Regions from separate parts of the Arthrobacter sp. zg-Y1171 genome, predicted to be linked through region 1. Evidence: predicted binding sites of a transcription regulator. Region 1 holds the regulator's gene; each other region holds the start of a gene.
The links. The regulator LexA, encoded in region 1, represses DNA repair genes until DNA is damaged. The targets are predictions, from matches to a motif close to TCGAACANNTGTTCGA.
Positions count from the first base shown of each region.

Region 2: a site for LexA is predicted at 1,242-1,257, ahead of N2L00_RS09235 (DUF6504 family protein). Genes of this name have one in related genera too.
Region 3: a site for LexA is predicted at 7,463-7,478, ahead of uvrA (excinuclease ABC subunit UvrA). Genes of this name have one in related genera too.

Region 1 is NZ_CP104264.1:1,198,352-1,208,882, forward strand. Features, by position in the region: gene N2L00_RS05590 (class I SAM-dependent methyltransferase) at 1-82, opposite strand, end outside; gene hflX (GTPase HflX) at 251-1,828, shown strand; gene N2L00_RS05600 (ATP-dependent DNA helicase) at 1,821-3,866, shown strand; gene lexA (transcriptional repressor LexA) at 3,976-4,782, opposite strand; gene N2L00_RS05610 (LysM peptidoglycan-binding domain-containing protein) at 5,244-5,690, shown strand; gene N2L00_RS05615 (histidinol-phosphate transaminase) at 5,798-6,898, shown strand; gene hisB (imidazoleglycerol-phosphate dehydratase HisB) at 7,018-7,635, shown strand; gene hisH (imidazole glycerol phosphate synthase subunit HisH) at 7,632-8,270, shown strand; gene N2L00_RS05630 (hypothetical protein) at 8,279-8,437, shown strand; gene priA (bifunctional 1-(5-phosphoribosyl)-5-((5-phosphoribosylamino)methylideneamino)imidazole-4-carboxamide isomerase/phosphoribosylanthranilate isomerase PriA) at 8,460-9,209, shown strand; gene N2L00_RS05640 (SseB family protein) at 9,212-10,060, shown strand; gene N2L00_RS05645 (MFS transporter) at 10,094-10,531, shown strand, end outside.
Region 2 is NZ_CP104264.1:1,975,034-1,985,564, reverse strand. Features, by position in the region: gene N2L00_RS09245 (MDR family MFS transporter) at 1-561, shown strand, start outside; gene N2L00_RS09240 (hypothetical protein) at 572-1,039, opposite strand; gene N2L00_RS09235 (DUF6504 family protein) at 1,354-1,665, shown strand; gene N2L00_RS09230 (DNA polymerase III subunit alpha) at 1,686-5,111, shown strand; gene thrS (threonine--tRNA ligase) at 5,187-7,199, shown strand; gene N2L00_RS09220 (HIT domain-containing protein) at 7,215-7,799, shown strand; gene pgsA (phosphatidylinositol phosphate synthase) at 7,803-8,420, shown strand; gene N2L00_RS09210 (M3 family metallopeptidase) at 8,523-10,531, opposite strand, start outside.
Region 3 is NZ_CP104264.1:1,728,215-1,738,745, forward strand. Features, by position in the region: gene N2L00_RS08085 (RNA helicase) at 1-1,620, opposite strand, end outside; gene N2L00_RS08090 (trans-aconitate 2-methyltransferase) at 1,690-2,469, shown strand; gene N2L00_RS08095 (MBL fold metallo-hydrolase) at 2,501-3,139, opposite strand; gene N2L00_RS08100 (ABC transporter ATP-binding protein) at 3,235-4,968, shown strand; gene N2L00_RS08105 (ABC transporter ATP-binding protein) at 4,965-6,932, shown strand; gene N2L00_RS08110 (GntR family transcriptional regulator) at 6,942-7,358, shown strand; gene uvrA (excinuclease ABC subunit UvrA) at 7,506-10,409, shown strand.

The DNA of each region.
Region 1 (10,531 bases):
CTGTCCCGTTGAGGCTGACGCGCAGCGGTTTGCGGACCTCGGGCCCGGACGGTGTGGAGGAGAAGTAGTGGTCTGAACCCATAACAGTCCAGATTAGTCGCTGCAGGCGTGTGGGATGGAATTTATGCGTGGCCGTACGGGTTGTAAGGGACAGCTGGCGCGGTAGGGATCCATTGCGGAGAAGGTTGTTTTCCTGAGGATTTGTCGGTTCACTGGCCTACCATGGAAAGTACGTTCCAATAAGGAGATTATGACGATCAACAACTCCCGTCCTGTGAATTCGACAGACAGTTCGACGGACAGTTCCACACCCGAACTGAGTCCTTCGGATATCCAGGGTGTCATCGACAGGATTCTCGCCAAGGACAGCGCGGTCGAAGCGAAGGCCCCCGGCGACAAGCAGCGAGGCCGCGCCCTCGCGCTCTCCGACAGCGATAGCGGGCATTCCGTCCACGACGGCGAGCAGCAGGACCTGGAGGAACGCCGCGCACTGCGCCGCGTTGCCGGGCTTTCCACCGAACTCGAGGACGTTACCGAGGTCGAATACCGCCAGCTGCGGCTGGAACGGGTTGTCCTTGCCGGGCTCTGGAGCGAGGGCACTGCTGCCGACGCCGAAAACTCGTTGAAGGAACTGGCCGCACTGGCTGAGACTGCGGGATCCGAAGTCCTGGACGGCATCATCCAGCGCCGGCTCAAGCCGGACCCCGGCACCTTCCTCGGGTCCGGCAAGGCCCAGGAACTCAAGGACATTGTGACGGCCACCGGTGCAGACACGGTCATCGTGGACAGTGAGCTGGCTCCGTCCCAGCGCCGCGGGCTGGAAGACATCGTCAAGGTCAAGGTCATCGACCGGACAGCGCTGATCCTGGACATCTTCGCCCAGCATGCCAAGTCCCGCGAGGGCAAGGCCCAGGTGGAACTGGCGCAGCTGGAATACCTGCTGCCGCGCCTGCGTGGCTGGGGCGAATCGATGTCCCGGCAGGCAGGCGGCCAGGTTGGCAGCGCCAGCGCGGGCATGGGTTCGCGCGGCCCCGGTGAAACCAAGATCGAATTGGACCGCCGGAAGATCCGCACGCGGATGGCCAAGCTCCGCCGCGAAATCGCGGGCATGAAGCCGGCGCGCGAAACCAAGCGGGCCAACCGGCACCGCAACTCCGTGCCCTCCGTCGCCATTGCCGGCTACACCAATGCAGGAAAGTCCTCGCTGCTGAACCGGCTCACCGATGCCGGGGTGCTGGTGGAGAACGCACTGTTCGCCACCCTGGATCCCACCATCCGCAAGGCCCAGACCGAAGACGGAATCGGCTACACGCTCGCTGACACCGTGGGGTTTGTTCGGTCGCTGCCCACCCAGCTGGTGGAAGCCTTCCGCTCCACCCTGGAGGAAGTAGCCGACGCAGACCTGATCCTGCACGTGGTTGACGCTTCACACCCGGACCCGGAGGGCCAGATCGCGGCCGTCCGGACCGTCCTCACCGAAGTCGACGCCCGCAAGGTGCCCGAAATCATCGTGCTGAACAAGGCCGACGCAGCGGATCCGTTCGTGCTTGAGCGGCTGCGCCAGCGCGAGCCCCGGCACGTGGTCGTCTCGGCCCGCACGGGCGAGGGCATCCCCGAGCTGCTGCAGGCGATTTCCGAGGGCATTCCGCGCCCCGGCGTGGACCTGGAACTCCTGGTGCCCTACGAGCGCGGCGACATCGTCTCGCGCCTGCACCAGGAAGACGCCGAGATCCTCTCCCTGGAGCACGGCGAAGCCGGCACCCAGCTGCATGTGAAGGTTCGCGAAGGGCTGGCAGCAGAGCTGGAGCAGTTCGTGACCCATGGGTAGGAAAGCGCCACAGGGACCGGACCAGGTCCTGGATCTGCTTGACACTGCGGTGGCGGCCATGGGCGGGCAGAACCGGCCCGGCCAGCACGAGATGGCCCGGCAGGTGGCCGAGGCCATCGAGTCCGGCGACCACCTGCTGGTGCAGGCGGGAACGGGTACGGGCAAGTCGCTTGCCTACCTGGTCCCGCTGATTGCGCACGCCTTGGAAAGCAGCAAGCCCGCGCTGGTCTCCACTGCCACGTTGGCCCTGCAGTCCCAGATCGTCGGGCGTGACCTCCCGCGCCTGCTGAAGACCCTGGAACCGAAGCTTCCGCGGGAGGTGGATGTTGCCCTGCTCAAGGGCCGCAGCAACTACGTCTGCGTCCACAAGACCGGCGGCGGATTCCCCGAGGAAGACGAAGCCGGAACACTGTTCCTGCTTGGCGACGAGCAGGCTGTCTCCCATCCCGCTCCCGCCGGCGGGCCCACCTCCGCCCTGGGGCGCGACGTCGTCCGCCTGCAGGAATGGGCGCAGGAAACGGAAACCGGTGACCGGGATGAGTTGCTTCCCGGCGTCAGCGACCGTGCCTGGCGTCAGGTGTCCGTCACCTCCATGGAGTGCCTGGGGGCGCAGAAGTGCCCGGTGGCGGAGGCCTGTTTCAGCGAACGGGCACGGGCCAAGGCCGCCGTCGCCGATCTGGTGATCACCAACCACGCGATGCTGGCCATCAGTGCGTTCGAGGGACTGGCCGTCCTGCCGGACTATGACGTAGTGGTGATCGATGAGGCCCACGAGCTGCAGGACAGGGTTACCGGAGCGGTTACCGGACAACTCTCCGGAACAGTCATTGCCGCGGCGGTCTCCGCAGCACGCAAACACACGTCCGCCACCATGGAGCCGCTTGCCGCTGCCGGCCGGGCCTTCGACTCGGTGTTTGCCCCGGTGCCCTCCGGCCTGCTGGCCGCGGGGCTGTCCGAAGACCAGGAGCTGGTCCTGGGATCCGTGCGTGAAGCCTGCCGCACGGCGCTGTCCGACTCCAAGCCCGAAGGCTCCGACGCCGTCGACGGCGGCCGCCAGATGGCACGCTCGCGCCTGATGGCTGTCCTGGAACTGTGCGAACGGATCCTTGACGCAGTGAATTCAGGGGAGGTGCTGTGGGCGTCGCGTGCCAGCACCTTCTCGCCGGGCACCGGCTACACCGCCCCGGAAGAAGACGCACCACCCACCATCAACGTTGCACCGCTGTCCGTGGCCGGCCGACTGCGCGAAGGCCTGTTCGACGGGCACACTGTGGTGCTGACCTCGGCCACCCTGGCCATCGGGGCGGAGTTCGGCCCGGTGGCCGGGGCCCTGGGGCTGCTGGGTGCCGGTGCACCGAAGTGGACGGGGACCGACGTCGGCAGCCCCTTCGACTACCCGCGGCAGGGTGTCCTGTACGTAGCCAAGGACCTGCCGAAGCCGGGACGCGGCACCTCCCCGGAGCAGCTGGACGAACTGGAGGCGCTGATCAAGGCCTCCGGCGGCGGCGCCCTGGGTTTGTTCTCCTCCCGCCGTGCAGCGGAGGAAGCCGCGGAAGCCCTGCGGAAGCGGGTGGACTTTCCGATCCTCTGCCAAGGCGAATCCACCATGTCCGCCCTGGTCCAGCAGTTTGCCGACGAGGACGAGACCTGCCTGTTCGGCACCATGTCCCTCTGGCAGGGCGTGGACGTCCCCGGCGCCTCCTGCCGGCTGGTCATCATTGACCGGATTCCGTTCCCGCGCCCGGACGATCCGTTGATGACCGCCCGCACCCGGGCGGTTGCCAAGGCCGGGGGCAACGGCTTCATGAGCGTCTCCGCCACCCACGCAGCCGTCCGGCTCGCCCAGGGTGCCGGCCGGCTGATCCGCGCCTCCGGGGATAAGGGAGTGGTGGCTGTGCTTGACTCACGCCTGGCAACCGCGCGCTACGGCAGTTTCCTGCGGGCCGCCCTGCCGCCGTTCTGGTCCACCACCGACCGTTCCGTGGTGCTTCAGGCACTGAAACGGCTCGCCGCGGAACCTGCGGGCGCGAAGAAGTAAACCCCGCCCGGGAAAGGGGATCCCGGAAAGCAAAGAGCAGCGCCGCCGTGTACCGGAGGCGCTGCTTTTGCATGGTCCTTTACGTCCGGCCAGGACGGTCAGCTTGTGCCTAGAGCGAACGCATCACTGAGACGACTTTGCCCATAATGGTGGCTTCGTCACCGAGGATCGGCTCGTAGCGGGTGTTCTGGGGCAGCAGCCAGGTGTGTCCGTTGCGCTGCCGGAAGGTCTTCACGGTTGCCTCGTCTTCGAGCAGGGCCGCGACAATGTCACCGTTTTCGGCGGTGGGCTGGCGGCGGACAACCACCCAGTCACCGTCGCAGATGGCCGCATCCACCATGGAATCGCCCGCCACGCGAAGCATAAACAGGTCGCCGTGCCCTACGAGCTGGCGCGGAAGGGGGACCATCTCTTCGACCTGCTGGTCGGCCAGGATGGGTCCGCCTGCGGCGATCCGCCCGACCAGCGGAACCATCGCGGTGTCGATTGCGGTGGTGAGGTCGGAGACGCTGCCGGAACGTTGCGTGCGTGGGCTGCCGCCGCCGGAGCCGCCCTTTGCTGCACCCTCAGCAGCCTCCACGGTGTTCCCGTCGTCGCCCGCGTTGCCTTTGCCTCGGCGCACGGGAGCATCGCGGAGCAGGAGCGGAACCAGTATCTCCATGGCGCGCGGGCGCTTGGGGTCCCGGCGGATGTAGCCCAGCTTCTCCAACTGGCTCAGCTGGTGCGTAACGCTGGAAAGGCTGGCCAGCCCCACTATGTCGCCGATCTCCCGCATGGACGGGGGATAGCCGTTCGCGTTCACCGAACGCTGGATGGTCTCCAGGATCTTCGTCTGCCGGGCGGTAAGGCCCTTGGTACGTCCTGCCGGCGCGGGCGCGGCAGGGGAGGGGGTGCTGCCATTGGTAACACGGGCCACGTCGGCTTCCCTTCACAGTCGGCCCGTGGACGCGGGCCGGATGGTTCTAGCGGTGTATCTGGTTGGTGCTGCGGTGCTGCGGTGCTGCGTTGCTGAGGTACTGCGGTGCGTTGATTCGATGCAGTGGTTCGATGCGGTGGTCTATCCCGCCAAGCCGTTTTGTCAGTGCCGGATGGTTAGTTGGTCCCAGCCGCTTCCAACAGGTTCAACGCTAGGGGAGCGCAGGCATATTTTCAAACATATATTCGAGCGAGTCTCGACAATGTTCGTAGATAAGTGCTAGAAATGTTCGAGTACAGCTTCGAACATATGTTCGACCCTGAGTAGAAAACGGTCCACCGACACCTCGGCGGACCCACCAGATGTTCGAATGCAGTTTCGAGCCACACTGTTTTCCCGGTGCTTTTTACGGGAGGCGGGGGAATCGGCGGAGCTGCTCTTCGGACCGGAAAGGTATTGACATGTCAGTACACGTACTTCCCCTCACTGCACAGAGCATCACTGCACAGAGCATCACCGCGCAGAGCCTCACCGGATCTTCCCCCGACCGGGCGGCCGGCCCCGCCCGCATGGCCACCACCGCGGACGCCCAGGCATCTGTCCCGCTGCGCCTGACTCGCCGTGGCCGGCTCGTCCTGGTCGGAGCCCCGCTGATGATCGTGGCCGCCGCACTGCTGGCCTTCATCGGATTCTTCACCGCACCGGCCATGGCCTCGGGGGACTCCCCGGAACAGACACACACCATCCAGGTGGGTGTATCCGCCGGGGATTCACTGTGGTCGCTCGCCACCGAGTTCGCTCCGGACCGGGATCCCCGCACCGTGGTCGCCGACATCGTGGAACTCAACAACCTGGCGGACGCCACCGTCCCTGCCGGCAGCCAGATTTACATCCCGGTCTCGCGCTGATCCACCGGCCAGCGCGCTCCGGTGATCCTTACCTGCGTGCCCGTAACAGAGGTGTGCTGGAAGCCCCTCAAATACAACGTCACCGCAGTCCGTCCTAAGCTGTAGAAGTGAACGAACAGCTGGAAAACCTGAACAGACTTCCCCTGCGCGATGATCTGCGGGGCCTGACCCCGTACGGCGCCCCTCAGCTGGATGTGCCCATCCTGCTGAACGTCAACGAAAATACCCACGGACTTCCGGAGCATGTGCGCCGGGCCATTCTGGCCGAGATTGAATCAGTGGTCGCCGGCCTGAACCGATATCCCGACCGCGAATTCACCCTGCTGCGGGAAAACCTGGCCAAATATCTCGGCCACGGACTGGCTGCGGAGAATATCTGGGCCGGGAACGGTTCCAACGAGGTTCTCCAGCAGATCCTGCAGGCGTTCGGCGGACCCGGGCGGACGGCCATGAGCTTCCCGCCCACGTACTCCATGTACCCGCTGCTCGCCAGCGGCACCGGCACCGCGTACGTCACCGGCTCACGGGAGCGGGACTTCTCCCTGACCCCCGAATCGGCTGCGGAGCAGGTCAGGGCACAGGCACCGAATATCGTGATCCTGTGCACCCCAAACAATCCCACGGGTACCGCCCTGGAACTGGACGTGATCGAAGCCGCCTATGAAGCGGGAGAAGCTTCGAACGCCATCGTCGTCGTTGATGAGGCGTATGCAGAGTTTTCCCACGCCGATACCCCCAGTGCGCTGCAGCTGCTCCCTGGCCGGGAGCGGCTGATTATCTCCCGGACCATGTCGAAGGCCTTCGCACTCGCCGGGGCCCGGATCGGCTACCTTGCCGCTGCGCCGCAGATTGCGGACGCCCTGCGGCTGGTCCGCCTGCCCTACCACCTCTCTGCCATCACCCAGGCGACTGCGAATGCTGCCCTCACGCACGCCGATGCGCTCCTCTCCAATGTGGAAGACATCAAGGGCCAGCGGGACCGCATCGTGAAAGAACTGCGTGCGCTCGGACTGGAACCGGCACCGTCGGACGCCAATTTCGTGCTGTTCAGCGGTATGGAGAATCCCCGGGCGGTATGGGAAGGCCTGCTCGAAGCCGGGGTCCTCGTCCGTGACATCGGCATCGAGGGCCACCTGAGGGTCACCGCCGGCACCGAAGCCGAAACCACTGCGTTCCTGACGCGGCTGCGGGAACTGCTCGCTGCCTGAGCGGAAGCCGGGCACCCAGGATGACCCCGGTTTCAGTGAGTCGGGGCGTTCGGGACTAAACTGATGACCTGCCGGGGCTTTGCCTATTGCCCCGCTTCCAATCTTCGTGAAGGAACCCCATGACTGTGGAGACCGCCACCGGACGCACCGCCCGCCTTGAGCGGACCACCAGCGAATCGTCTGTCTTCGTCGAGCTGGACCTGGACGGCACCGGCCGCGCCGATATCAGCACCTCGGTGCCGTTCTATGACCACATGCTGACGGCGCTGGCCAAGCACTCGCTGATGGACCTCACCGTCCGGGCCACCGGCGACACCCACATCGACGTCCACCACACGGTCGAGGACGTCGCGATCAGCATCGGCGAGGCGCTGAAGACTGCCCTGGGCACCAAGGCCGGCATCCGCCGCTTCGGCGAAGCCACGGTACCCTTGGACGAGGCGCTGGCAAACGCCGTCGTCGATATTTCCGGGCGTCCCTACCTGGTGCACTCCGGGGAACCCGCCGGCCAGGAATACCACCTGATCGGCGGACACTTCACCGGATCCCTGACCCGCCACGTGTTCGAAGCCATCACCCTGCACGCCCAGATCTGCCTTCACATGCGGGTCCTTGGCGGACGCGATCCGCACCACATCGTCGAGGCCCAGTTCAAGGCCTTCGCCCGCGCCCTGCGTGCAGCCGTCGAATCCGATCCGCGCGTCGAGGGCATCCCCTCCACAAAGGGAGCACTGTGAGTCCCCGCAACGTCACTGTCCTGGACTACGGATCCGGCAACATCCGGTCGGCTGTCCGCGCCCTGGAGCACGCCGGCGCCAACGTCACGCTCAGCGCCAAGCCTGACGATGTGCTGAACGCCGATGGGTTGGTGGTGCCCGGTGTTGGAGCCTTCGCGGCGGTAATGCAGGGCCTCAAGGACGTGGACGCGATCCGCATGATCGGGCGCCGCGTAGCCGGCGGCCGGCCGGTCCTGGGTATCTGCGTAGGCCTGCAGGTCCTCTTTGACGAAGGCGTGGAACACGGTGTCCGGACCAAGGGGATGGGCGAATGGCCCGGCGTGGTCGAGCGGCTGGCCGCCGACGTCGTACCCCACATGGGCTGGAACACCGTGACTCCGCCCGAAGGATCGGCACTGTTTGAGGGCATCGAGAACGAGCGGTTCTACTTTGTACACAGCTACGGGGTGCAGAAATGGGACTTCGACGTCACCCAGCCGGCCATGCGCCCGCCGCAGGTGACCTGGGCGGACCACGGCGGCCCGTTCATCGCCGCGGTGGAGAACGGCGCCCTGTCGGCCACCCAGTTCCATCCGGAAAAGTCCGGTGACGCCGGTGCGGCGCTGCTGAACAACTGGCTGAAGACCCTGGGCTAGGCACCGATATGTGGAGCGTTATCCTCATGGGCCTGGCCGGACTGCTCATCGGAGGTGCGGTTTCCTTCCGCAGCCAGGGCATGTCCAAAATCATCGTTATCAGTTTCTGGGTCCTGGCCGGAATGGCCCTGCTGGGCGCGTACCTGCTGACCCTCGACCTCTCCTGACCCCACCACCGAAAGCATCCAAATGCCCTTCAGCGAAACCCCTGTCCTTGAACTGCTGCCCGCCGTAGACGTAGCGGACGGCCAAGCCGTGCGACTGGTGCAGGGCGAGGCAGGCAGCGAGACCAGCTACGGCGATCCGCTGGACGCAGCCCTGGCCTGGCAGAACGACGGCGCCGAATGGGTCCATCTCGTGGACCTCGACGCGGCGTTCGGGCGCGGCTCGAATCTCGACCTGCTCAGCCGTGTGGTGAAGTCCCTGGACATCAAGGTGGAACTGTCCGGCGGGATCCGGGACGACGAGTCGCTGGAAAAGGCACTGGAGCTCGGTGCCGCCCGGGTCAATCTGGGAACCGCGGCACTGGAGAACCCGGGGTGGACCGCCAGCGCCATTGCCCGCTACGGCCAGGCCATCGCCGTCGGCCTTGACGTGCGCGGCACCACCCTCGCCGCACGCGGCTGGACCCAGGAAGGCGGGGACCTCTGGGAGGTCCTGGCCCGGCTGGAAGAGGCCGGCTGTGCCCGCTACGTGGTTACCGATGTGACGAAGGACGGCACGCTGCGCGGACCCAACCTGGAACTGCTCCGCGAGGTACTGAAACGCACCGACCGTCCGGTGGTCGCCTCCGGCGGCATCTCCAGCCTCGATGACCTGGCCGCGCTCCGGGAACTGGTTCCGCTGGGGCTCGAGGGCACCATTGTTGGCAAGGCGCTCTACGCCGGCGCGTTCACTTTGCCCCAGGCCTTCGACGTCGCCGGGCACCCGGAACGCTAGGTATGGCAGCACGCGAACTACCGGGCCACATTGCGGCGGCCCTTGCCGGCGCCGGCGGCCCCACCGATTCGGCGGGCCGGCCGTGGTCCGGACGGGACCTGGCCGGCGAGGGAAACCCGCTGCACAACTTCGACTCAGACAACGGGCAGACCGACGCAGGGTACGCGGCGGCCCTGGCGAAACTGATTGCCGGGAGCGGAAGCGAAGCGGAAGTCGTAGCCTCCCTGGCCACGGCCCGCGTCTTCGTGCCGATCATCGCCGTGCTGGGGGAGGAAGCCGAATCCGACCACGGGCTGACCGCGGACAAGCAGGCCGATATGGCGCTTGTGACGCTCAACGCCCCGGACGGCCGCAAGGCGCTGCCGGTGTTCACCTCGGTGGACGCTTTGGAACACTGGCATCCCGAAGCCCGGCCGGTTGCGGTCTACGCCAACCGTGCCGCACTCTCAGCCGTCGCCGAAGACGCCCAGCTGCTGGTTATCGACCCGGGAGCCGAGTTCACCTTCGTGGTGCGGCGCCCGGCCATGTGGGCCCTGGCCCGGCAACAGGAGTGGGTGCCCTCCTATGCCGACGCCGGCCTCGTCGCGGCGGCCGAAGCCGCCGCCGGGCCGGACCCGCGGATCCTGGCCGTCACCCTCCAACAGGGGCCGGGGACCGCGTCGCGGACCGCCGCCGGTACTCCGGTGGCCGGGGGAGGGGCCGGTCCTGAGCTTAGAATGGTGCTTCAGCTAGCGCCCGGACTTGATCCGCAGGACGTTTCTGCCCTGGCGGCCGGACTGCAGCAGCGCCTGACTGCCAACCCCGAGTTTGTTGAGCGCGTGGATTCACTTGACCTGAAGATCACGCGCTGACCCGTCCGGCGTAGCCGCCAGAAGAGAACTGCCGTGAATTTTGGCCTGTACCGCGAGATGCTGCGGATAGCTCCTATCCGCCGTGTCCTGCTCATCGGGATGATCGCCCGTTTCCCGCATTCCGCCGCCGGCGTGCTGCTGACCCTGCACGTGGTCAACACCATGGACAAGGGCTACGCGGCCGCCGGCGCGGTAGCCGCCGTCGTCACCATCGGCATCGCAGTGGGTGCCCCCTGGCGGGGCCGCCGCGTGGACACCGTGGGCCTGAGGCGTGCCCTGATTCCCTCGGTTATTGCCGAAGCTGTCATCTGGAGCCTTGCTCCGCACGCCAGCTTCGAATGGCTGCTGGTTCTGGCGCTGATCGGCGGTGTGTTCACGCTTCCGGTCTTCAGCGTGGTGCGGCAGTCGCTGGGCGTCCTGGCCACCGGCGAACAGCGGCGCACCGCGTTTGCGCTGGATTCCATCGCCACC
Region 2 (10,531 bases), 780 kb from region 1:
ACCGGGCAGCTGATTTCGCGCACCGGCCGGTACAAGATCTACCCGGTGCTGGGCTGTGCGGTGATCATCGCCGGGTTGGTGCTGCTCTCCCGGATCTCAGACACCACCGCATACAGTTTCACCGCTCTTGGCATGCTGGTGATGGGACTCGGGCTGGGAATGCTGATGCAGAACCTGGTGCTGATTGTGCAGAACAGCGTGCCGGGCAGGGATATGGGCGCGGCCATCTCCGCAGCGAATTATTTCCGCCAGATCGGCGCCTCGTTCGGGATCGCGCTGTTCGGGTCGATCTTCATCCACCGGTTGGGCAATGAGATTGCAGCGGCGCCGCCGGGGGCCGGGACTGCCCTCGGCGGGGACATCAATTCGCTGAGCCCGGCCATGCTCCGCGGACTCCCCGCACCGGCGCAGGACTTCATCGCTGCGGCCTTCGGGCAGGCCCTGCCTCCCATTTTCCTTCTCAGTGTGCCCATCGTGGCCGTTGCCCTGGTGCTGTGCCTGTTCATCCGGGAAACGCCGTTGTCCACCACGGCGCGGGTAAGCGGAGAAGCGGACCGCTAAGCGGGCTGTGTCAGCCGTCATAACTGAGAAAGGCGATCACCAGCAGGAGAAGTGCAGCCAGGATGCCTCCCTGCCAAATCAGGGAGGGGATGATGTAGAGGCGGGCTGCAAGCTTCTTGTTCCCCTTGGCGAGCGCCACGCTGAATCCCACCACTCCTCCGAGCAGTATGGCCAACCCGGAATAGATGAACAGGTCAAACACTGAGTCCCCCAAATCGGGGAAGTTCCAGGTAGCGAAGTTGACAAGAGGGCGGATGAGGATCGCCCAAACGATCGTCACGAGGACCATTCCAATGATTGCCGCTGCGCTGAACCGTGTCGGCTTGGGGCCGGCTGCGGGAGGAAACGGGCCCTGATCCGCAGGCAGGACGTCCTGCGCATATGGATTAAAGTGCGGCGGTTCAGGCTCCTGCCCGAACGGATTCCACGGTTCCGGCTGCTGCCGTCCATTAGGTGGTGTGTTGCTGTCTGCCGTCATGTTAGGCCCCCATTCGATAAAACTGCCCGGACCCCGGCTTCTGCGCCGAATCCAGTTGTCTGGGAACAGTGTGCCCCATGTGGGCACCGACGCCGGCAGCGGCGCACCTGGCTCCCGCAGTGCCAGAGCGGATCTCCCTTTCCGTCCATCCCCGAGTGGTGCCGTTTGTCCCCGGCTGGTCGTACACTGGTGGCGGAGCTGTTCGAACATATGTTCGAATTAGTTGCCAACTGATAACCAAGTGAACCAATGGATAAACCAGTGGGTTGGTGCGTGTGCGGCGTGCATGCATCCATGGGCGGAGAGGAAGCTGAATGGGTACCTTCAGCGAAGCAATCGAGGTGGTGTGCTCGCCCGCGGGCCAGCCTCTCCGGCTTATCTGGGGCGGGCGCACCTACAAGGTGGGAGCGGACCCGGTGCGCTGGTATGAACGCCGCAACTGGTGGGAAGAGGAAACCCGCGCCGAACGCGGGCACGGTGCCGGGCTGGTGGATACCGAAATCTGGCGGGTCCAGGCCCGGATCAATGACCGCTCCGACCTGCGCACCCTCGACATCTCGCACCATGTCCGCAGCAACCGCTGGCGCCTGATCCGCATCCACGATGCCCTGAGGGACAGTGCCTAATGGAAGACAGTGCCTAAGCAATGAGCTTTACCCACCTGCACGCAGCCACTGCGTTCAGCGCCCACTACGGGGTGTCCTGGCCGGAGGAGATGGCGCAGGCCGCAGCGGCCGACGGTGCGGATGCGCTCGCCTGCACCGACCGGGACGGGCTCTATGGAACGGTCAAGCATCTGCGTGCGTGCATGGAGGCGGGCATCGATCCCATCGTGGGCGTGGACCTGGCCGTGCTGGATGGCAGCAACGCCGTCACGGGACGGGTGGTCATTCTCGCCCACGGGCATACCGGGGGAGCGGGCTACCGTGCCCTGTGCCGGCTGATCTCCGCCGCGCACGCCGCCACCTCCGCCTCCCGGGCACGCGCCGGCAAACCGGTAGGCGTCACCATGGAGCAGCTCGCAGGGTACGTCCGTGGCGTAGGAGCAGGGGAAGGTGTCTCCGATGTGGAGGCCGCACCGGTCCTGACCGTCCTCGTCGGCCCGCAGTCCGACGTCGGCCAGGCCATGCGCAGCCGCAGCTACGCCGTTGCCCGCACCCTGTTCGGCCGCTGGCGCTCGCTGATCCCTGCCCGGGCGCTCGCCGTCGAGGTGGTTACCCATCTGTCCGCCCCGGGGGAGAACCTCAGCCTTGCCCACGCCGTACGCATGTTCCGGCTGGCCGATGAGATGCGCGTGCCAGGCATCCTCACCAACGCCGTGCGCTACGTGGACGAGGATGGAGCCGCCACCGCTGACGTGCTCGACGCCGCGCGCTCGCTGACTTCCCTCTCCCATCTTCCGGACCGGCAGCCCAACGGGCAGGGCTGGCTCAAGGGGGCACGGGAGATGACGGCGCTGGCCCGCGAGATCAGCTCCGAGGCAGGCTACGGTTCCTCGGGAGCGGCACGGATGCTGGCCGACACTGCGGCGCTCGCGGATAGCTGCCGGATAGACCCCGTGGCGGATATGGGCTGGAAGCAGCCCGTGGTACCCGAAGCCTCGGTGATCGGCATCGAGGCCGAACCCATGATCGAACTGCGCCAGCGCTGCGAGGCGGGGATTACCCGCAGGCTGCGCGCCCGGGACTCGATTGCCGAGGTGGAACTGCGCAACCGGCTCGAACACGAGCTGGGCATCATCGAGCGGCTGGGCTTCGCCTCGTACTTCCTCACCGTTGCGGAAGTCTCCGCCATGATCACCGGAATGGGGGTACGCGCCGCGGCCCGGGGGTCGGGGGCCTCCTCGCTGGTGAACTACCTGCTGGGCGTCAGCCACGTGAACCCGCTGGACCACGACCTGATCTTTGAACGCTTCCTCTCCCGGGACCGCTCCACGCTGCCGGACATCGACATAGACGTGGAAAGCGCCGAGCGGCACAACGTTTATCACCGCATCTTCGAACGCTTCGGCTCCGAACGGGTCACGCTGATGAGCATGCAGAACGGCTACCGGGCGCGCGGAGCGGTGCGCGACGCCGGACTGGCGCTGGGCATGCCCGAGGAGGAAATCGGCGCTGTGGCTAAACAGCTATGGCGTTTCTCGGCCCGCAACTTCCGCGAGGCGCTCGCCGAAAAGCCCGAACTGCGCGAATTCTCCGGCCAGGTGGAAAAGAACCAGCAGCTGGACCTGCTGGTGGACCTCACCGAACGCCTGGACCGGCTGCCCCGGCACATTTCCATGCATCCGTGCGGAGTGATCCTGGGGGACACCTCCCTGCTGGACCGCACCCCCGTGCAGCCCAGCGGCCTGGGCCTGCCCATGTCCCAGTTCGACAAGCACGACATGGACCCCATGGGCATGCTCAAACTCGACGTGCTGGGTGTGCGGATGCAGAGCGCCATGGCCTTTGCCGTCCGCGAAGTAGTGCGTGTGCACTCCTCCCGTGAAGAGGTCATTGCCGCCGGGAAGCATCGGGACGGGCCGGAGAAGCCGGACCCGGAGTTCGTTGAACCCGACGGACGGATCAACCTCGACGCCGTGCCGTTCGACGACGAACCCACCTACGAACTCATCCGCAGCACGCACACCCTGGGTTGCTTCCAGATCGAATCCCCGGGACAGCGCGAGCTGGTGGGCAAGCTGGCGCCGCGCGAGTTCAATGACCTGATCATCGACATTTCCCTGTTCCGGCCCGGGCCGATGAAATCCGACATGGTCCGGCCGTTCCTGGAACACCGGCACGGTTTCTCCCCGGAGGTCTATCCGCACGAGGCACTGCGCCCGGTGCTGGCCGAAACCCACGGCGTCACGGTTTTCCACGAGCAGGTGCTGCGGACGCTGAACGTCTTTACCGGCTGCGGGCTGGCGAAGGCGGACGAACTGCGCCGCCTGCTGGGCAACGAATCCGCTGAGCCCGGAGTAGAGGAATACTTCCGCAGCAAGTCCGCCGCCCGCGGCTACACGCAGGAGACCATCGACAAGGTCTGGGACACGCTCAAGGCCTTCGGCAGCTTCGGCTTCTGCAAGGCCCACGGCGCGGCCTTCGCTGTGCCCACCTACCAGTCGGCATGGCTGAAGGCACACCACCCGGCGGCGTTCCTCGCGGGCATCTTCGAACACGATCCCGGAATGTACCCGCGCCGGCTGCTCGTCGCCGAGGCCCGGCGGATGGGCATCCCCATCCTGCCCCTGGACATCAACCGCAGCGGCGAAACCTACCGGGTGGAACGGCTCGACGACGGCCGGCTGGGGATCCGGCTGTCCCTGGCCGGGATCTACGGGCTGTCCGCCGTCGAGCTAAAGCGCATTGCCGCCGGGCAGCCCTATGACTCCCTGGCGGACCTGAGGGCACGCGCGAAGGTCTCCCGGCCCACCCTGCGCCGGCTGGCGCAGCTCGGTGCCTTCGATTCGCTCAGCAAGCAGACCGGCTCCGAGGGCAGCCGTGCGGACCTGATCCAGTACCTCGACGCCGCGCCGGCAAAGTCCGCGTCCCGGAAGCACGATCCTATTCCCGGGCAGCTGGCCCTGCCGCTGGGGGATACCGAGCTGGCGAACCTGCACCACCACCTGCCGGAACCGGGGCTGCGGGAAAAGGTCCGCACCGAACTGGACCTATTGTCCGTGGACGTGAGTGCGCACCTGATGGAAAGCTACGGTCCATTGCTGCGCGGGCTGGGCGTCACGCCCGCGGAAGCACTGATGGACCTGCGCAACGGGACCGAGGTGCTGGTTGCCGGGATCCGGGTGGCCACGCAGACGCCTCCCATGCGCGGGGGACGCCGGGTGGTGTTCATCAGCCTCGACGACGGCACGGGCTGCATCGACTGCACGTTCTTCCACGAGGCGCAGGAGAAATCCGGTCCGCTGCTTTTCGGCACGGAACTGCTGCTGGTCCGCGGGCTGACCCGCCGCACCGGCCCGCGGGGCATCAGCCTCCAGGCGCTCGAAGCATGGAATCTGGCGGACACGGACTCGCTTCCGAAACCCGGCAGCCCGCGCGGCATGTTGGTGGGGTCCAAGCGCAGCGGATAACATCGGTACGGGCGGAAGTGCGGCCGTGTCCAGGCCGTGCAGCAGACGCCGTACAACGAAATCTAGGAGACAACCGTGTCAGTGCCAGAGAAGTTCACCCTCATCGTCGACGGCGAAGAGACCACGGTGGATACTGGCACCACTGGTGCTCAGCTCTTCTTCGAACGCCGCGACGTCGTCGTGATGCGCGTGCACTCCGTCCTCAAGGACCTGGATACGCCGCTGGAGCAGGGCGACATCGTGGAATCCGTCACCATTGAGTCCGAAGACGGACTGAATGTCCTGCGCCACTCCACCGCGCACGTCATGGCCCAGGCCGTGCAGCAGCTGCGTCCGGATGCCAAGCTGGGCATCGGCCCGTACATCAAGGACGGTTTCTACTTCGACTTCGACGTTGCCGAGCCGTTCACGCCGGAGGACCTGAAGACCCTCGAGAAGATGATGCAGAAGATCATCAACTCGAACCAGAAATTTGCCCGCCGCGTGGTCAGCGAAGACGAAGCCCGCGAAGCCATGAAGAACGAGCCGTACAAGCTTGAACTGCTGGGCAAGAAGGACGGCGCCGAGGAAGCCGGCGAAGGTGCGAGCATCGAGGTCGGCGCCGGCGAGATCACCATTTACGACAACGTGGACCGCAAGTCCGGCGACGTCGTCTGGTGCGATCTGTGCCGCGGCCCGCACCTGCCCAACACCAAACTGATCTCCAACGCCTTCGCCCTGACCCGCTCCGCCGCCGCCTACTGGCTGGGCAACCAGAAGAACCAGCAGCTGCAGCGCATCTACGGCACCGCCTGGCCCACCAAGGACGCACTGAAGGCCTACCAGGAGCGCCTGGCCGAAGCCGAGCGCCGCGACCACCGCAAGCTGGGCACCGAACTGGATCTGTTCTCCTTCCCGGATGAGCTGGGTTCGGGCCTGCCGGTGTTCCACCCCAAGGGCGGCATCATCCGCAAGGCCATGGAGGACTACTCCCGGCAGCGCCACACCGAGGCCGGTTACGAGTTCGTTTACACCCCGCACATCACCAAGGGCCACCTGTACGAGGTTTCCGGCCACCTGGACTGGTACCGCGACGGGATGTTCCCTCCCATGCACGTGGATGAGGTTACCGATCCGGAGACCGGCGAGGTCACCAAGCCCGGCCAGGACTACTACCTGAAGCCGATGAACTGCCCCATGCACAACCTGATCTTCCGCTCCCGCGGACGGTCCTACCGCGAGCTGCCGCTGCGGCTGTTCGAATTCGGTTCCGTGTACCGCTACGAAAAGTCCGGCGTGATCCACGGCCTGACGCGCGTGCGGGGCATGACCCAGGACGACGCCCACATCTACTGCACCCGTGAGCAGATGAAGGACGAGCTGACCACCACGCTGAAGTTCGTGCTGGACCTGCTCAAGGATTACGGCCTGGATGACTTCTACCTGGAGCTGTCCACCAAGGACCCGGAGAAGTACGTCGGCTCCGACGATGTGTGGGAGGAAGCCACCCGCACCCTCGCCGAGGTTGCCGAAGCCTCCGGCCTGGACCTGGTCCCGGATCCGGGCGGAGCAGCCTTCTACGGCCCGAAGATCTCCGTCCAGGCCCGCGACGCCATCGGCCGCACCTGGCAGATGTCCACCATCCAGCTGGACTTCAACCTGCCCGAGCGCTTCGAGCTCGAGTACCAGGCCGCCGACGGCACCCGCCAGCGCCCCGTCATGATCCACCGCGCCCTGTTCGGTTCCGTGGAACGCTTCATGGCCGTGCTCACCGAGCATTACGCCGGCGCGTTCCCGGCCTGGCTGGCACCGGTGCAGGTGGTCGGCATCCCCGTGGCCGAAGCGTTCAACGACTACATGTTCGACGTCGTCGACAAGCTCAAGGCGCACGGCATCCGCGCCCAGGTGGACACCGGTACCGACCGCTTCCCGAAGAAGATCCGCACCGCGTCCAAGGACAAGATCCCGTTTGTCCTGATCGCCGGCGGCGACGACGCCGAGGCCGGCGCCGTCTCCTTCCGCTTCCGGGATGGCAGCCAGGACAACGGCGTACCCGTTGAAGAGGCCGTCAAGCGGATTGTCGAAGCCGTCCGTAACCGGGACAAGTAGGGCGGCGGGGACGCAATGGGAGAACAGCCTGACGACGCCGCGGTGACGGACACGTTCGAACTCGCCGGTGTCCCCGACGCATTCCAGCGGCTCTGGACCCCGCACCGGCTTGCCTACATCAAGGGCGGGCAGAAGCAGGTCTCCTCGAAGGAGACCTGCCCGTTCTGCGCCGCTCCGGAGCGGTCGGACGAGGAATCGTTGATTGTCCACCGCGGCCGGCACGCCTTCGTGATCCTGAACCTCTTCCCGTACAACGCCGGCCACCTGCTGGTCTGCCCGTACCGGCATGTGCCGGACTACACGGACATCGACCCGGAGGAGACGGCGGAGATCGCGGCGCTTACCCAGACCGCCATGCGCGTGCTGCGGAAGGTGTCCAGCCCCACCGGTTTCAACCTGGGCATGAACCAGGGGGAAACCGGCGGGGCCGGGATCGCCGCCCACCTGCACCAGCACATCGTTCCGCGGTGGGGCGGTGATGGAAACTTCCTGCCGATCATCGCGCAGACCAAGGCCATCACCCAGACCCTGGGCGACGTGCGCCGGCAAGTGGCCGATGCCTGGCCCGTAGAGGGCTCCGGCCCGGACAGTGAGGACTGACGCGTGCTCAACAAATACGCACGGGGATTCTTCACTGCCGTTTTCACCCCGCTGGCCACCTGGCTGCTCCGCCGCGGCGTAACCCCGGACATGGTCACCATTGCCGGCACGCTCGGTGTGATGATCGGCGGACTGGTCTTTTATCCGCTGGGTGAGCTGTTCTGGGGCACCATCTTCATCACCGTTTTCATCTTCTCCGACGTGGTGGACGGGATCATGGCCCGGCAGCAGCAGCGCAAGGGCAGCTGGGGCGGGTTCCTGGATTCCACCCTCGACCGCTTCGCCGACGGCGCCCTGTTTGCCGGCGTCGCCATCTGGTTCTTCACCGGCGGCGGCAACGACGCGATCGGCATCGCGGCCATCCTCTGCCTGGTAGTCGGCATGCTGGTTTCCTACATCCGGGCCAAGGCCGAGTCGCTGGGCTTCTCCGCCAACGTCGGCATTGCCGAGCGGGCCGAGCGGCTGGTCTCCCTGCTGGTCGCTACCGGGCTGGTGGGCCTGGGCGTCCCCGAGGTCCTGCTGCTGGTGGTCCTGATCCTGCTGACCCTGGCCAGCTGCGTGACCATCGGGCAGCGGATGCACACCGTGCGGAAGCAGGCGCGGATGGCCAACCCTGCCTAGGCAGGCTTATTAGGCGCAGCAGAAGGCGGGAACCGGTTATATCCGGTTCCCGCCTTCTGTTTATGGTCCCTGCGGCTGCGGCTGCGGCTGGGGGAGCGGAGCCTAGGCCAGACCGCGCCGGTCCAGCAGCGGCTGGATCTGCGCATCGCGTCCCCGGAAGTTCCGGAACGCCTGCAGCGGGTCGATGCTGTTGCCGCGGGACAGCAGTTCCGTCCGGAAACGGCCCCCGTTCTCCCGGGTCAGGCCGCCGTTTTCCCGGAACCACTCGACCGTGTCGGCGTCGAGCACTTCACTCCAGATATACGCGTAGTACGAGGCCGCGTAGCCGCCGGCAAAGATGTGCTTGAAGTATCCCGTGCGGTAACGCGGGGGAACCAGGTCCAGGTCGACGCCGGCCGCCGCCAGGGCCGCGGACTCGAAGGCTTCCGGATCCTGCACCGTTTCGCCCGGTGCGAGTTCGTGCCAGGCCAGATCCAGCAGGGCGGCACCCAGGTACTCGGTGGTGGAGAACCCCTCGCCCCAGACGGCCGCCGCATTCACCTTGTCGATTTCCTCCTGAGGCAGCGGCTCCCCGGTGACGTGGTGCTTGGCGAAGTTGCTGACCACCTCCGGCCACAGCATCCACATCTCGTTGACCTGTGACGGATATTCAACGAAGTCGCGCGGTACCGAAGTGCCGGAGAACTGGGGATAGGTGACATCCGAGAACAATCCGTGCAGCGCATGGCCGAACTCATGGAATGCCGTAACCACTTCGCCGAAGGTGAGCAACGTCGGCTCACCGGCCGCGGGCTTGGAAATGTTCAGGTTGTTAATGACCACGGGCGGGGCGTCCAACAGCCGGGACTGGTGGACCAGGGAATTCATCCAGGCGCCGCCGTTCTTGGTGTCCCGGGTGTAATAGTCGCCCAGGAACAGGCCCAGCCCGGTGCCGTCGTCGTCCTTGACCTCCCAGACCCGGACGTCCGGGTGATAGCCCGCTAGGTCTGCCCGTTCGGTGAAGGACAGTCCGTAGAGCCGGTTCGCGGCGTAGAACACGCCGTCAGTGAGGACGCGTTCCAGTTCGAAGTACGGGCGCAGGGCGGAGGAGTCGACGTCGAACTTCTCCCGGCGGACCTGCTCCGAGTAGTACGCCCAGTCCCAGGCGGCCAGTTCGTGTCCGTCCCGCCGGGCCGCTGCGCGCAGCTCTTCGGCCTCGGCCTTGGCATTGCGGACGGCTGCAGGGGCGAGCTTGTCCAGCATGGCGTGGATCGCCGCCAGGGACGGTGCGGTCTGGTCATCGGTGCCGTACTCGGCGTGGTTCGCGAAACCGAGCAGGGCTGCCTTTTCCGCCCGCAGTGCGGCCATTTCCGCCGCGATTGCAAGCGTGTTCCCGTCATTGTTCCGGAAACCGCGGTTTCGGGCTGCCTCATGCAGCCGACGGCGGCTCTCACGGTTGGTCAGCGACGCCAGGGCCGGCTGCGGGGTGGGCAGCACGAGGGGCAGCAGGAACTTTCCGTCGTGTCCCGCTTCCGCCGCAGCGGTCGCTGCTGCGGCGATGTCGTCGTCGGGCAGGCCGTCCAGTTCGGCGGCGTCGTCCACCACCAGGGCCGAATCGTTGGTGTCCCTCAGCAGGCGCTGGGAAAAGTCCGTGCCCAGTTCCGAAAGCCGGGCGTTCAGCTCCCGCATGCGGGCCTGCCCGGCGTCATCGAGCTGCGCTCCGGCGCGGATAAAGCGGCGGCGGTACTCGGACACGAGGCGTGCCTGTTCATCGTCCAAGCCGGCGAGGTTCTCCGCGACGGCTTCGACCCGGGCAAAGAGCTGCCGGTTGAGGTAAATCGTGTCCTCGTGCGCGGCGAGCCGCGGGCCGATCTGCTGCTGGATCCGCTGCACGCCTTCCGTGGCGTGAGCGGCACAGAGGGTGAAGAAGACGACGGCGGTGCGCCCCAGCTCCTGGCCCGATAATTCCAGGGCTTCGATCGTGTTTTCGAAGTCCGGTGCCTGCGGGTTCGCGGCAATACGGTCAATCTCGGCGGCATGCCCGGAAATTCCGGAGTCAAAGGCGGGCAGGAAAACGTCTTCGTTGATCTGCTCGAACGGGGGCAGCTGGTACGGCAGGCTACTCGGGTAAA
Region 3 (10,531 bases), 530 kb from region 1:
CGGGCTGTCCGGGTCCAGGATCTCCAGGGAGGCCATGGCAAACGGGGACAGCGGCTGGTTGAGGGCGAAGTTCGGCTGCAGGTGCACCTTCAGGCGGACGGTGCGGCCGTCGGCGTCGGGCTCGGGCAGCACCTCGACAATGCCGGCGGTCTTCAGCTCCCGGTAGATGCTCAGGGCCTTCTTCATCAGGGCCAGCTGGGAGGACCGGGTCTCGTGGTTGTTGGTGAGCAGTTTCTTGGCCGCGGTGAACGGGTCACCCGGACGCTCCAGCAGGTTCAGCAGCATGGAGTGGGTGATGTTGAAGCTGGAGGTCAGCGGCTCCGGGGTGCCGTCCACCAGCTTTTCGAAGGTGGGCTTGCCCCAGGACACAAACCCGGCCTGCGGTTTCTTCTTCACCACCTGACGCAGCTTCTTCTGGTCATCACCGAACTTCGCCTGCGCCTTGGCCATCGCCTTGACGTTCTCGATCACGTGTTCCGGTGCCTGTACGACGACGGTGCCCGCCGTGTCATAGCCGGCCCGCCCGGCGCGTCCGGCGATCTGGTGGAACTCACGGACCTTCAGTGGCCGGGTGCGCGTGCCGTCGTACTTGGACAGGGCGGTGATCAGCACGGTGCGGATGGGCACGTTGATGCCGACCCCCAGGGTGTCGGTGCCGCAGATGACCTTCAGCAGGCCGGCCTGCGCCAACTGCTCCACCAGGCGGCGGTACTTGGGCAGCATGCCGGCGTGGTGCACGCCGATGCCGTGCCGGACCAGCCGGTTCAGGGTCTTGCCGAAGCCGGGGGCGAACCGGAAGCCGGCAATCAGCTCCGCAATCCGGTCCTTTTCCTCGCGGGTGCAGACATTGATGCTCATCAGGGCCTGGGCCCGGTCAATGGCTTCGATCTGGGAGAAGTGCACTACGTAGACCGGGACCTGCTTGGTGGCCAGCAGCTCCTCCAGGGATTCCTGGACCGGTGTCTCCACGTAGTAGTAGTGCAGGGGGATGGGCCGCTGCACGGAGGAGACCGTGACGGTGTCCCGGTTGGTGAGTTCGCTGAGCTCGTTGGCGATCCGGGTCATGTCGCCCAGGGTGGCGGACATGAGCAGGAACTGGGCCTGCGGCAGCTCCAGCAGCGGAACCTGCCAGGCCCAGCCGCGCTGCGGGTCCGAGTAGAAGTGGAACTCGTCCATGATGACGGTGCCCAGGTCCGCGTCGGCCCCTTCGCGCAGGGCGATGTTGGCCAGGATCTCCGCGGTGCAGCAGATGATCGGGGCGTCCTTGTTGACGGAGGAGTCGCCGGTGACCATGCCGACGTTCTCGGCGCCGAAGATCTCGCACAGGGCAAAGAACTTCTCCGACACCAGGGCCTTGATGGGGGCGGTGTAGTAACTGCGCTCATCGTGCGCCATGGCATGGAAATGCGCAGCAATCGCCACCATCGATTTGCCGGACCCGGTGGGGGTGGCCAGGATGACGTTGTTGCCCGTCACCAGCTCCATCACTGCCTCGTCCTGCGCCGGGTACAGCGACATTCCCCGGCTCTCCACCCACTCCAGGAAGGACGTGTAGGTCTCGTCGGGATCGATGGTGCGGGTGCTGGACGGGCCGGAGGCAAGCTGCTCAAGAAGTTTCATGTCCATACCAGACTAACGGGGCCGTGCCGGTCCCGTTTTCCGCGGGGTGCGGCGGCTAGGCTCGGGGCCATGAAATGGGATCCCGAAAAGTACACACAGTTCTCCTCGCACCGCGACCGCCCGTTCTTCGACCTCACGGCCCGGGTAGCGGCTTCTTCCCCGGCCCGGGTGGTGGACCTGGGCTGCGGCACGGGCGTCCTCACCGCCGCACTCGCGGCCCGTTGGCCGCAGGCGCAGGTTACCGGCGTCGATTCCTCGCAGGAGATGGTCGCCGCGGCCCGGGCCCTGGAGGGCGCGCCGTCGAACCTGGACTTCGTGCAGGGCCGGATCGAGGACTGGGAACCGGAGCCGGGCACGGAGGTGGTGGTGTCCAACGCCGCACTGCAGTGGGTGCCCGGTCACCAGGAGCTGCTGCGCCGCTGGGCCAAGCAGCTCGACGACGGCGCCTGGCTGGCCGTACAGGTCCCCGGCAACTTCACGGCACCTTCCCATGTGCTGATGCGGGAACTGGCGGCGAGCGCCGCCTGGGCCCCGAAGCTGGAGGGGGTGCTGCGGCATGCCGACGCCGTGGACGAGCCCGTGGACTACCTGGCCCTCTTCACCGAGGCCGGATTCGAAGCGGACGTCTGGGAGACCAGCTACGCCCAGGTCCTAGCCGGTGAGGACCCGGTACTGGAGTGGGTGCGCGGCACCGCCCTGCGTCCGGTCATCGATGCCTTGTCCACCGAGGACTTCACCGCGTTCGAAACCGAATACGCGGCGCTGCTCCGCCAGGCCTATCCGCGGCAGGCCTGGGGAACCGTTTTCCCGTTCCGGCGGCTGTTCATGGTGGGGCGGAAGGCGGGCTAGCGGCGCGCCCTGGCGGTACGGAACGCGGCAGCTACCAGCCGCGTTCCTTCCATTCCCGCAGGTGCGGACGCTCGGCGCCCAGCGTGGTGCCGGCACCGTGTCCCGGGTGCACCACCGTGTCATCCGGCAGGTAATCGAACACACGTTCGAATACGTCCTGGTAGAGCTGGGCAAACCGTTCCGGGTCCTTCTGCGTGTTGCCCAGCCCGCCGGGGAAGAGGGAATCCCCGGTAAACAGGTGGGCCGGACCGTGCGGATCGCGGTAGAGCAGCGCCACGGACCCGGGCGTGTGGCCGCGCAGCGAGATGGCCTCCAGCTCGAAGTCCGGGAACGTGCCGGTGTCCCCGTGCTCCAGGGGAACAAGCGTGGGCACCTCAATGTCGGGGATGTCCGCGGTGCCGGCTGCGGTCCGGGCACCGGTGGCCGCCACCGTTTCGGCGAGCGCCCGGACATGGTCCCAGTGGCTGTGCGTGGTGATGACCAGTTCCAGCTTCGCCGGTACCGCTGCGTCCTGCGCACCCTCGGCCAGCAGCTGCTGGATGGCGGGGAAGTCGGCGGCGGCATCGATTAGTACCTGCGCACCGGATGCTTTACCGGTGAGCAGGTAGACGTTGTTGTCCATCTCGCTGACGGACACGCTGCGGATAGTGATGTTCTCCAGATCCTCCATCCCGCCAGTCTAGCGATCCGGCCCTGTCCCGGCCCCGGGGGCAGCAGTCTTACCCGGGTATTGTCTGCGCTCGCGGACGGGCGTACGTTGCAAGGATGCTTCTGAGGCTGGTCCGGGAAAACCTGGCCCCCTATAAAGGCGCGGTGGCCGCCGTCGTTCTCCTGCAGCTGCTGCAGACCGTCGCCACGCTGTACCTCCCTACCCTCAACGCGGACATCATTGACCGCGGCGTGGTCACCGGAGATACGGGCGTCATCATGCAGGTGGGCGGGTGGATGCTTGCCGTCACGGCGGGTCAGGTCCTGTGTTCCGTCGCGGCCACTTATCTGGCGTCGCGGGTGGCCATGAGTGCCGGCCGCAACATCCGGGCCGCGCTGTTTACCAAGGTGGAGACCTTCTCCTCCCGGGAAGTCGGCCTGTTCGGGCCGCCGTCGCTGATCACCCGGACCACCAATGACGTGCAGCAGGTGCAGATGACCCTGCTGATGACCTTCACCATGATGGTTTCGGCTCCCATCATGGGAGTGGGCGGGGTCCTGCTGGCCCTCAACCAGGACATACCGCTCTCCGGCATCCTGCTGTTGATCCTGCCGGCATTGTTCCTGGTGATCGGGCTGGTGCTGAAGCGGCTGATTCCCCTGTTCCGGCGGGCCCAGCGGCAGATCGACCGGGTCAACTCGGTCCTGCGGGAACAGATCATGGGGATCAGCGTCATCCGCGCGTTCATCCGGGAGCACTCCGAGCAGGAACGCTTCGCCGGGGCGAACAGGGACCTCACCTCCACCCAGCTGCGGGTGAGCCAGCTGCTGGCCCTGCTGTTTCCCGCCGCCATGCTGATCGCCAACCTCGCCACGGTCGCGGTGGTGTGGTTCGGTGCCTTCCGGATTGACGCCGGGCAGATGCAGATCGGTGCGCTTACGGCGTTCATTGCCTACATCATGCAGATCCTGATGGCGGTGATGATGTCCATGTTCATGATCATGATGCTTCCCCGCGCAGCGGTCTGCGCCGAACGGATCTTCGAGGTGCTGGATACCCGGACCAGCGTTGCGGATGCCCCCGGGGCGGGGACGCTGGCGTACGACGGCGGGCGGCTCACCTTTACCGACGTCGGGTACAGCTACCCGGGCGCGGAGGACCCGGTGCTGTTCAACCTCAGCTTCGAAGCCCTGCCCGGGGAGACCACGGCCATCATCGGTTCCACGGGGGCGGGGAAGACCACGCTGCTCAACCTGGTCCCGCGGCTGCTCGACTCCACTTCCGGCAGCATCGCCGTCGACGGGCAGGACATTGCCGGGGTCACCCTCTCCTCGCTGCGCCGCGGTATCGGGCTGGTTCCCCAGCGGGCCTACCTCTTCAGCGGAACCATCGCCTCGAACCTGCGCTTCGGCCGGCCGGACGCCACCGACGCCGAACTCTGGGAAGCCCTGGAGACCGCCCAGGCGGCAGATTTCGTGCGGACAGCCGAGGGAGGACTGGACCACCAGGTGGAACAGGGCGGAGCCAACTTCTCCGGGGGACAGCGGCAACGCCTCGCGATTGCCCGGGCCCTGGTGGTTCGGCCGTCCATCTACCTCTTTGACGACAGCTTCTCCGCCCTCGACTTCGCCACGGATGCCCGGCTCCGGGCGGCACTCAAGCCGCAGACCCGGGATGCCACCGTAGTTGTCGTGGCACAGCGGGTGAACACCATTACCGACGCCGCGAAGATCCTGGTGCTGGAAGAAGGCCGGATCGTAGGTCAGGGAACCCATGCAGAGCTGATGGAATCCTCGGACACCTACCGGGAAATCGTTGCTTCGCAGCTCACCGCGGAGGAAGTGGCATGAGTACGCCGGGGGTACGGGGACGCCCGGGAGCCGCCGCAACGGCCAAGCCGGAGAACTTCGCCTCCAGTGTCCGTCGGATCCTGGTGCTGATGGCACCGGACCGGGTACGGGTAGCGGCGGTACTGGTTGCCGCCGTCGTCTCCGTGGCGCTCGCCGTCAGCGCGCCACGGATCCTCGGGGAGGCCACCAACGTCATCTTCGACGGCTTCATCGGCCAGGGCCTGCCCGCGGGGGTGTCCAAGGACGCCCAGGTCCAGGCACTGCGGGACTCGGGGGAGCGGGAACTGGCGGACATGCTCGCGGCAATGGACGTGGTCCCGGGGCAGGGACTGGACTTCGGCAGACTGGCAGGGATCCTGCTCGGCGTGCTGGGCATCTACCTGGCCGCCTTCGCGTTCGGCTGGTTCCAGGCACGGGTGACCGCCCGCATTGTGCAGAACGCCATGTACCGGCTGCGCCGCGACGTCGACGGCAAACTGTTCCGGCTGCCCATGTCCCACTTCCAGCAGCAATCGCGGGGAGACGTCCTCAGCCGGGTCACCAACGACATCGACAACCTGGCCCAGACCCTCTCCCAGAGCCTGACCCAGATCATCACTTCGGTCCTGACCATCATGGGCGTGCTGGCAATGATGGTGTCCATCTCCCCGCTGCTGGCGCTGATCGCCGTGATTACCGTGCCCGTCTCTGCACTGGTCACCGTCCTCATTGCCCGGCGCTCGCAGGCAGAGTTCAAGACCCAGTGGAAGTCCACCGGCGAGGTAAACGGCTATATCGAGGAAATGTTCACCGGGCAGGACGTGGTGAAGGCCTTCGGCCAGCAGGAGCGGATCATCGAAGGCTTCGCCCCCACCAACAACCGCTTGTACCGCTCCGCCTTCCGGGCCCAGTTCGTCTCGGGCATCATCATGCCGGCCATGACGTTCATCTCGAACCTGAATTACGTGGCCGTGGCGGTGGTCGGCGGACTGCAGGTCGCCAACGGGCAGCTGTCCATCGGCGGCGTGCAGGCCTTTGTGCAGTACAGCCGCCAGTTCAGCCAGCCGCTGGGACAGCTTGGCGGGCTGATCAACATGCTCCAGTCCGGCGTCGCGTCCGCCGAACGGGTGTTCGCCCTCCTTGACGCGAAGGAACAGCAGCCGGACCCCTCCCGGCCCGAGCACCTGAAGGCGGTGCGGGGGCGGGTGGCCTTCGAGGATGTCTCCTTCAGCTACAGCCCCGATGCGCCGTTGATCCGGAACCTGTCCTTCACCGCGGAGCCCGGGCAGACCGTGGCCATCGTGGGTCCCACCGGTGCCGGCAAGACCACCCTGGTCAACCTGCTGATGCGTTTCTACGAGGTGGACGCGGGCCGCATCACCATCGACGGCATCGACATTGCCCGGCTCCGCCGCGAGGAACTGCGCGGCCACATCGGCATGGTGCTCCAGGACGCCTGGCTGTTCGAGGGCACGGTGCGGGAGAACCTGGCCTACGGCGCACCCGATGCAACCGAGGAGCAGATCGTTGAGGCGGCGCAGGCCACCCATGTGGATCACTTCGTCCGGTCCCTGCCGGAGGGCTACGACACCGTGCTCGGGTACGACGGCGGGGCGCTGAGCCAGGGCCAGCGGCAGTTGCTGACAATCGCCCGGGCCTGGCTTTCAAACCCGTCCATCCTGGTGCTGGACGAGGCCACCAGTTCCGTGGACACCCGCACCGAAATCGCCATCCGGCTGGCGATGAACGCCCTGCGGCAGGACCGCACTAGCTTCGTGATTGCCCATCGCCTGTCCACCATCCGGGACGCGGACATCATCCTGGTGGTGCGGGACGGGCAGATCGTGGAGCAGGGAACCCATGCTGCGCTGCTGGAGGCCGAGGGGTTCTATACCGAGCTCTACCGTTCACAGTTCGCCGAGCCGGCACAGGATGCAGGGGCGGAGGACGACATGCCGGCGCCTGCCGATCCGGCCGGGCACTAGCATTGCACCATGACGCCTGACACAACCCCCGTAACCGCACCGACCTCCGCCGGCAACGACGCCGGTGTGCTGGCAGGGGTCCGGATTGACGCTTCCAGCTCGGTCCCGCCCTACGAACAGCTGCGCCTGCAGATCCTGGACGCCGTGAATGAGGGGCGCCTCGCCATCGGAACCCGGCTTCCACCGGTGCGTGCCCTGGCCGGACACCTCGGACTGGCCGTCAACACGGTGGCGAAGGCCTACCGCGAGCTGGAGCAGGCGCAGGTCGTCACCACGCGGTCCCGCGCCGGCACCGTTGTCGCGGCGGGCGGCGACACCGGCCGCGGCCGGGTGGCCGAAGCTGCCGCCGCCTATGCCGCGGCGGTGCGGGCCAACGGCGTCTCGGATGACGACGCCGTGTCCCTCCTGCGGGCGGCGCTGGGCTAAACGGCCACGTAGCCTCCGGTTTGCGGGGTTTCGGATCGCTCCAAGGCCATGCAGCCAGGGAGCCCCGCACCGGTTCCGCTTCGCCCGCGGCGAAACCCGGGGGGTCGAATACTTCTTCGAATCGGCGTTTGAACTACAGTGGAAAACGTGCCTAAATCGACTCTTCCGACGGCTGACACCACGTTCGTGCCGCATAAAGCCAATGACCTTTCCCGCCTGGTAGTGAAAGGTGCGCGCGAGCACAACCTCCGCAACGTTGACCTGGACCTGCCGCGGGACGCCATGATCGTGTTCACCGGCCTGTCCGGCTCGGGCAAATCCTCCCTGGCGTTCGACACGATCTTCGCGGAGGGACAGCGGCGCTACGTCGAGTCCCTGTCCGCCTACGCGCGCATGTTCCTCGGCCAGGTGGACAAGCCCGACGTCGACTTCATCGAGGGGCTTTCGCCCGCCGTCTCGATCGACCAGAAGTCCACCAGCAAGAACCCGCGGTCCACGGTGGGAACCATCACCGAGATCCACGACTACATGCGCCTGCTCTGGGCCCGTGTGGGCCGCCCCTTCTGCCCCGTCTGCGGCGAGCCCGTCAGCCGGCAGACCCCGCAGCAGATCGTGGACCAGCTCCTCGAACTGGAAGAAGGAACCCGCTTCCAGATCCTTGCCCCGGTGGTCCGCGGCCGGAAGGGCGAATTCGTCGACCTGTTCAAGGAACTCGCCGCCAAGGGCTACTCCCGTGCCCGGGTGGACGGCAAGCAGGTCCAGCTGTCCGATCCGCCGAAGCTTGGCAAGCAGTACAAGCACAACATCGAAGTGGTCGTGGACCGCCTGGTGGCCAAGGACGGTATCCGGCAGCGGCTCACGGACTCGGTGGAAACCGGACTCGGCCTGGCCGACGGCCGGGTGGTGGTGGACTTCGTCGACCTCCCCGAGGACAGCAGCGGACGCACCCGCACCTTCTCCGAGAACCTGGCCTGCCCGAACGAGCACCCGCTGGCCATCGACGAAATCGAACCGCGGTCCTTCTCCTTCAACAACCCGTTCGGAGCCTGCCCGGTCTGCACCGGCATCGGCTCCCGGCTGGAAGTCGATGAGGACCTGATCATTCCGGACCCCTCCAAGTCCCTGGCCGAGGGCGCCATCGCCCCGTGGTCCCTGGGCACCGCCACCACCGAGTACTGGAACCGGCTGCTCGACGGCCTGGCCAAGGACATGGGCTTCTCCATGGACACCCCCTGGAAGAAGCTGCCGGCCAAGGCACGCGAGGCAGTGCTCCACGGCAAGGACCACAAGGTCGTGGTCCAGTACCGGAACCGCTTCGGCCGCGAACGCAAGTACAGCACCGGCTTCGAAGGCGTCATCCAGTACATCCACCGCAAGCACGGGGAAACCGAATCGGACCACGCCCGCGACCGGTACGAGGAGTACATGCGGGAAATCGCCTGCCCCGAGTGCGGGGGAGCGCGCCTGAACCCGGCGTCCCTGTCCGTGCTGATCAACGGCCGCAACATTGCCGAGATCAGCGCCCTGCCGCTGCGTGAAGCCGCGGACTTCCTCAACACCCTGGTCCTCACCGGGCGCGAAGCACAGATCGCCAACCAGGTGCTGAAGGAAATCCAGGCCCGCCTGACCTTCCTGCTCGACGTCGGCCTCGAATACCTGAGCCTGAACCGCCCGGCAGCCACGCTGTCCGGCGGCGAGGCCCAGCGCATCCGCCTGGCCACGCAGATCGGTTCGGGGCTTGTGGGCGTGCTGTACGTCCTGGATGAGCCGTCCATCGGCCTCCACCAGAAGGACAACCGGCGCCTGATCGACACCCTGATCCGGCTGCGCAGCCTGGGCAACACCCTGATCGTGGTGGAACACGACGAAGACACCATCCAGGAAGCGGACTGGATTGTCGACGTCGGCCCCGGCGCCGGAGAGCGCGGCGGCGAGGTGGTGCACTCCGGACCGTTGGCCGAGCTGCTCACCAACGAGCGCTCCATCACGGGCGCCTACCTGTCCGGCCGGAAGAAGATCGAAATCCCGGCGAAGCGGCGCAAGGTGGACAAGTCCCGCCAGCTGAAGATCGTCGGAGCGCGGGAAAACAACCTGCAGAACCTGAACGTAGATGTTCCGCTGGGCGTCTTCACCGCCGTGACGGGCGTCAGCGGGTCCGGCAAGTCCACGCTGATCAACGACATCCTCTACAGGACCATGGCGAACAAGCTCAACGGTGCCAAGCACGTGGCCGGGCGGCACACCCGCGTGGAGGGCCTGGAGCAGCTGGACAAGGTCATCCACGTGGACCAGAGCCCGATCGGACGGACCCCGCGGTCCAACCCGGCCACCTACACCGGCGTCTGGGACCACATCCGCAAGCTCTTCGCCGAGACCAACGAAGCGAAGGTGCGCGGCTACCTGCCGGGCCGCTTCTCCTTCAACGTCAAGGGCGGCCGCTGCGAGGCCTGCCACGGCGACGGCACGCTGAAAATCGAAATGAACTTCCTGCCCGACGTCTATGTTCCCTGCGAGGTGTGCCACGGCGCCCGGTTCAACCGGGAAACCATGGAGGTGCACTACAAGGGCAAGAACATCGCCGAGGTGCTGGACATGCCGATCGAAGAGGCGGCAGAGTTCTTCGCCGCCTTCGGTCCCATTTCCCGGCACCTGAACACGCTGGTGGACGTGGGCCTGGGCTACGTCCGGCTGGGCCAGCCCGCCACCACGCTCTCCGGCGGCGAGGCGCAGCGCGTGAAGCTCGCCAGCGAACTGCAGAAGCGGTCCAACGGCCGCAGCATCTACGTCCTCGACGAGCCCACCACGGGCCTGCACTTCGAAGACGTCCGCAAGCTGCTGGAAGTGCTGCAGGGACTGGTGGACAAGGGCAACACCGTGATCACCATCGAGCACAACCTGGACGTCATCAAGAGCGCCGACTGGATTATCGACCTCGGCCCCGACGGCGGTACCGGCGGCGGCAAGGTGGTAGCCTCCGGCACCCCGGAGAAGGTTGCCAAGGTGGAAGGCAGCCACACCGCGACGTTCCTGGCGGAGATCCTCAACCCGTAGTCCAATGAAGGCCGGTGGCCGCCCGAGGGGGCGGCGCCGGCCTTCGGCATGCCCGGTCCCGTCGCGCGGGCAAAACGCACCCGGGAGATATGCGCCGCCGGGCATACCTTTTTCCCTTGGGC